DNA from 2 places in the Cellvibrio zantedeschiae genome. Region 1 is predicted to be linked to the other one. Evidence: riboswitches for the same ligand, from Rfam matches in the RefSeq annotation. Region 1 holds a riboswitch; the other holds the start of a gene.
What was found. Region 1 has a riboswitch for thiamine pyrophosphate ahead of thiO (glycine oxidase ThiO). Riboswitches for the same ligand answer to the same signal wherever they lie in the genome.
Positions count from the first base shown of each region.

Region 2: it holds a riboswitch for thiamine pyrophosphate, as region 1 does, so the genes downstream of both, thiD (bifunctional hydroxymethylpyrimidine kinase/phosphomethylpyrimidine kinase) here and thiO (glycine oxidase ThiO) in region 1, are expected to answer to the same signal.

Region 1 is NZ_BMYZ01000001.1:1,009,574-1,012,721, forward strand. Features, by position in the region: gene IE104_RS04480 (thiazole synthase) at 1-620, opposite strand, end outside; gene thiS (sulfur carrier protein ThiS) at 623-826, opposite strand; gene thiO (glycine oxidase ThiO) at 838-1,929, opposite strand; TPP riboswitch at 1,984-2,106, opposite strand; gene xseA (exodeoxyribonuclease VII large subunit) at 2,146-3,148, opposite strand, start outside.
Region 2 is NZ_BMYZ01000001.1:2,337,292-2,340,439, forward strand. Features, by position in the region: gene thiC (phosphomethylpyrimidine synthase ThiC) at 1-1,075, opposite strand, end outside; gene thiD (bifunctional hydroxymethylpyrimidine kinase/phosphomethylpyrimidine kinase) at 1,168-1,977, opposite strand; TPP riboswitch at 2,029-2,130, opposite strand; gene IE104_RS10355 (TolC family outer membrane protein) at 2,565-3,148, shown strand, end outside.

The sequences.
Region 1 (3,148 bases):
TCCATAGCTTCAGCAGCTTGCGACGGTGCTCCTAAACCTGCATCAATAATCATAGGTACATCTTTAATTCTCTCGCGCAAGGTGCGTAGGTTATAGCGGTTTAATAAACCTTGGCCTGTGCCAATAGGTGCACCCCACGGCATCAACACTTCGCAACCCACATCCAGCAAACGTTTGCAAAGAATTAAATCGTCGGTGCAATAAGGTAAAACTTTGAAGCCTTTTTTAATTAAAATATCGGATGCTTCTACCAGACCAAAAGGATCAGGTTGCAGGTTGTAGTCATCACCAACTACTTCGAGCTTGATCCAATCCGTATCAAAAATTTCGCGTGACATTTCTGCCAGGGTTACAGCCTCTTTTACCGACTTACACCCAGCAGTATTTGGTAATAAACGACAACCACTTTCCTGAATAAACTTCCAGATGGCATCACCGGAACGATCTTCCGGATTTTGCCGCCGTAAACCCAGTGTTACAATTTCCGCGCGTGATTGAATAATGGAGTCACGCATTAATTGTGGCGATGCATAAAGCGCGGTGCCTAATAAAAACCGGCTGGAAAAAGTTTCACCGTAAAGCGTGAAATTTTTTGCAGGTAGTGTGGGTGTGTAAGTCATGGTTAACCGCCTCCAACAGGCTTTACTATATCGATTTGATCGCCATCCTTAAGCTCACGTTCTGTGTAGGTTGAACGAGGAACAAACTCACCATTGATTGCAACGGCAATTTTTACGCCCTCGAATCCCCAGTCTAAGAGCGCATCACTAAGCAAAGTGTTTGTCGCAATTGTTTTAGATTCGTTGTTTAAGCTGATCTTGATCATTTGTATTTCTTTTAATTTAATAGTTCGGTAAAAACGAGTTCAGGTTTTTTTAGGATATGCGCCAAAATATTCTCTACGACCGCAGGCGCTAATAAATACCCGTGCCGAAATAATCCGTTCGCGGTAATTAACCCATTTTGAATTTTCACTCGCGGTAAGTTATCCATATAAGCGGGGCGCAAATTGGTATCCATCTCGATAATTCGCGCTTCGGCAAATGCAGGCGACAAAGTATAAAGTGCACTGCTTAACTCCAGCGAAGATTGCAAGGTAATTGGTGAACGATCTTCGCTTTCAATTTGCGTGGCGCCAATCATAAAACGGTGATTTGGTTTAGGTACAATGTAAAGTTGATAGCGCGGATGCATTAAGCGCACAGGGCGACTCAGTTGAATTTCTTTGGTTTCAACATGCAATGTCTCGCCGCGAACACCGCGCAGTTTAGTGTCTTGTGATTTGGCGCCAAAGCCGCGGCAATCAATTACCAGGTCAAAATTTTCTTCGCTGTTTTCAGTGATAATTTTATGTGCAGCGACATTCACTTTGGTGAATTCACGCAGATTTACGCCAAGCGCAATAATTTCATGTCCAATAGCGGTGAGCAGCTCGCGATTATTTATATGGCCTTCTTCAGCGAGAAAAAGTCCCTGCGCAAAGTTGGGATTTAAATCAGGTTCCAATTCCTGAATTTGTTGTTGGTTAAGACGGTGATAGCTTTTGCACTGCGGAATAACAAATTTCAATTCGCGTTCGAATTGTTCCAGTTCGCTAAGATCTTGCGGGTGCGCAATAACCAAACTGCCGCGTTGAAAAAATAATGAAGCAGGTGCGTTTAATGTCGCCAGCCATTGCGGCCATTGTGTAAGTGCAAATTGGCCCATGCGATACACGCCTTCATCAGAAACAACGGCTTCACTTAGGGGGGCAATCATTCCCGCTGCCGTAAATGCGGCGGCACGATCTGTTTGCGGTTGATTGGGTGTAAAACTTCCTGCTTCAAATAAAGTGACTTTGCAGCCCGACTGCAAAAGTTGCCACGCGAGCAAACGCCCCAGCAAACCAGCGCCGGGAATTGCAATATGATGTGGACTTGAGTTGGTCATTGCGCCTCGGGATGTCGCGTTGAGGCAGGGGATTTAGAACGAGGTCGGGGTAGTGCCCATGAATACCTTGTTCCCTCCGCAGGTCTCAACCTGATCAGGTTCTACGGATTGGGCCGAACCCATCTCAGCCTCCGTATGTCCATTTACAAGGACACCGAGGCGCTCCGACAAGAAAGTCGCCAATATACTGAGCTGGGCGACCTAAAGCAATCTGTCTTACTGGTTAATACTTTCCACCACAGCAACAAACTCGCCTTTGGCGATCTGGGTTTTTACTTTGTCACCCGGCTTGAGTTGCTGACTGCTTGTAATAGGTGTTTGCGATTCTGCTAGTGTTGTTAACGAATAGCCACGCTCAAGTGTTTTGAGGGGGCTCAACGTATTTAACATTCGCACAGCTTCATTAAACCCTTGACGCTTTTGAATAAAAATTTGCGATTGGGCTTTAATCAGATTTTGCCTCGCTAGTTGAAACCTATGAGTAAGTTGTAACAAACGTGTTTGAGGGTGCTGTGCTTTTTGGCGAAGAACTAAGGTGTTGAGTCGGTTTTGCGAATGCGTAAGCGCTTTTTGGATGGCATTTTTCAGACGGATTTCCAAAGTGTCGCAACGCTGTGCTTGCTGTTCCAGCTTATCTTTCGGGTGGCGCAAACGTGAGCGCAGCCACTGGAGTTTCTGTTGCCAGTGGTTGAGGCTCCTTTGCATGGCTTCTTCCAGCAGCACTTCAAAACCAATAAATTTATCTAGCCAATCCTCGCCGTCAGGAGTGATTAATTCGGCTGCTGCCGACGGGGTAGGCGCACGCAAGTCTGCGACAAAATCGGCGATGGTGAAATCTACTTCGTGGCCAACGGCGCTGACAATCGGAAGATCGCTAGCAAAAATCGCACGTGCAACAATTTCTTCATTAAATGGCCATAAATCTTCGAGTGAGCCACCACCTCGCCCCAGAATAACCACATCAAACAAGCCTGCGCGATTGGCGAGGCTAATAGCTTTTACAATTTGTGGCGCAGCTTCTTTGCCTTGCACCGCAACTGGAATTACTGTGACCGGAATGCTCGGAAAGCGTCGCTCAAGCACATTAATAATGTCGCGAATGGCCGCGCCCGTAGGGGAGGTAATCACCGCAATATGTTTGGGTAATAAAGGTACGTTCTTTTTGTATTGCGGATCAAACAAGCCTTCGTGGGCTAACTTTGTTTTAAGTTCATCGAAC
Region 2 (3,148 bases), 1.3 Mb from region 1:
GATGCGCAAGACACCATTTCGCCATAATCGAACCACCACGCGACACAATACCTGTCACGCGTTTAGCCGTAAGTGGAACATAGCGCAATAAAACGCCAGCATGAATGGTGAAATAATCCACACCCTGCTCTGCTTGTTCGATCAATGTATCGCGGAAAATTTCCCACGTCAGATCTTCTGCAATACCGTTAACTTTTTCGAGTGCTTGATAAATTGGAACAGTACCAATGGGTACGTGTGAATTGCGAATAATCCACTCGCGGGTTTCGTGAATGTTTTTACCGGTGGATAAATCCATCACAGTATCTGCACCCCAACGCGCGCCCCAGGTTAATTTCTCTACTTCTTCTTCAATGGAAGAACCCAGCGCCGAATTACCGATGTTGCCGTTAATTTTCACCAGAAAGTTACGGCCAATAATCATCGGCTCCAGTTCAGGGTGATTGATATTGGCAGGAATAATCGCACGACCACGCGCTACTTCATCGCGCACAAACTCAGGAGTGATTTCATCAGGAATACTTGCACCAAAACTCATGCCAGCGTGTTGTTGATTCATTACACCCAGTTCACGCGCTTGTGCAAGCGCCATGTTTTCGCGAATCGCAATGTATTCCATTTCCGGTGTAATAATGCCGCGTTTTGCGTAATGCATTTGCGATACGTTCATGCCAGGTTTAGCGCGGCGTGGTTTGCGAGTGAGGTTAAAACGGAGTGCTGCGAGCTTTGGATCATTCAAACGAGAGTTGGTAAATTCTGAATGACTATCTTCCAAAACTTCTGTGTCATTGCGTTCTTCAATCCAGGCAGTGCGCACATCGCCCAAACCGGTACGCAAATCAATTTTTACGTTTGGATCAGTATAAGGGCCAGAGGTATCGTAAACACGTACAGGTGGATTTTTTTCACCACCAAAGTCAGTAGGCGTATCTGCCAGCGTAATTTCGCGCATAGGAACGCGAATATCAGGACGGGAACCCTGAACATACATTTTTTGCGAGCCGGTAAAAGGCTGCACGGAAGCCTGATCAACTTGCGCGCTTTCGCTCAGGATTTTTTCTACGCTGGTATTCATGGGATATCCTCAGGTTTTAACTTTTTTCTTTGATAAATAGGAATCGTCATCGCTACTAATTGCGTTAACTAGCAGGAGCAACAAGGTCCAAATTAATAAAATTTATAAAAATGATGTACGGGGCCAGATCCTTGCCCTATGTTCAATTCATTAGAATGTAATAAAGCATTGTGTAAATAATCTTTCGCTTGGGCGACAGCATCGCGCAGCGTTAAATTTTTTGCCAAACCTGCTGCAATTGCAGAGGCCAGCGTACAACCTGTGCCGTGGGTATTTTTGGTGTCTATTCGTTTAGCCCTAAACAATTCCACACCGGCATTGGTCATTAATAAATCTGTCGCATCTTCGCCGCTGGCGTGCCCGCCTTTCATCAGCACGGCTTGCGCTCCCATGGCCAGCAAGTGTTTAGCCTGCTGCTCCATTTCTACTATTGAACTGGCAACCCTGGTGTTAAGAAGCGCAGCAGCTTCTAATAGGTTGGGAGTCAGAACACTTGCGCGCGGAATCAGCTTGGTGATCAGGTTATTAATGGCATCCTCAGCGAGCAACCTATCGCCACTGGTTGCAACCATTACCGGGTCTAGCACCAAAGGAATAGAGTTATCGGCCAAGGACTCTGCGACTGCGCTGATAATATCCGCAGTCGCCAACATACCTGTTTTGATTGCACCCACCTGAATATCGCTCAACACCGATTGAATTTGAGCCTGCACAAAAGCCGGCGCAATAGGCAAAACACCTTGAACGCCACGAGTATTTTGGGCCGTTAATGAGGCAATTGCGCTACAACCGTAAACACCCAGAGCCGCAAATGTCTTTAAATCGGCTTGAATACCTGCCCCGCCACCGCTATCACTGCCAGCGATGGTCATTGCAATGGGTGTATTCGTTTTCGGATTCATGGATTTTCCGCTAACAAGCAAAAGGCGCGGAAGAGAGGTGCGGCTGAACCGCCAGTGAGAGCTCTCGTTCCCTACGCCGGTACTAACCGGATCAGGTATGCGGGTATATCTCAGCTTTGGAATCTGTATCCTAAAGCACCCCGACAAGAAGCCTCGCAGTCTATTGAACTGAGCCTTGGGTGTAAAGCAATAGGCACTCCTTATGACTCACTAATCTAGCCTCATCCAGCTTTATCCCGGCAACACCGGTTTTTGAATCAGACTTCCGATCAAATCGAGCCAAGCCTATAGAGGACAGGCGAAGTTCATGACAAGCGCGCTAAATGCTGCTTACATTTGTAACTACACCCTCTGCTGACAAGTGTTTACCCTTTTTAACCTGTTGATTAGCCTCAAAGCTCGACCAGTAACACCCAACCCGCTAAACTCGGCCTTTAAATTTACGAGTGAATCCAAACCCTGCGGATCTGCGTCTAAGCTAGAGCTTACATAAGTGGGGCTTCATAAGTTTGCAGCTCAAGCTGTACATTTTTTTACCTGATTTGTTTACCCATATACACCGGAATCTTTTACCCTCAGGATTTTTTATGAAAGAGTCGTTCTCTATGAAAAAGTCAAAGCTTTATCTGGCTATTGGTCTGCTTGCATTCGCCCCATTTGGAGCCAGTGCTAATACCTTGTTGGAAATTTACGAACTCGCGCTCAAAAACGATGCGCAAATTAAAGCTGACAAAGCCGGCTACGAAGCAAATAAAGAGTACGCTGCTATTGCCCGTGCAGGTTTGCTGCCACAAGTGAACGCTCGATATAACTACAGCGATGCCAAGGGCGATTACACAGAAACTCCCGTGTCTACTCGTATTGGAGAAACAAACAGCAAAACTAAGGACTGGGGCATTACCTTGGACCAACCTCTGTTCAACATGTCTGCCTGGTACGACTACAAAAAAGGCCAGAAATTAAGCGAGCAAGCTGAAGCCCTATACGGTGCTGATCAGCAAAGCCTTATAGTTCGTGTGGCCAGCGCCTACTTCAATGTTTTGCGCTCGGTGGATAAATTGGAAACCAGCATCGCAGAACAAAATGCATTTGCGCACCAACTCGACCAGGTTAAACAACGTTTTGATGTAGGCCTGGTTGCCATTACCGATGTACACGAAGCACAAGCTGC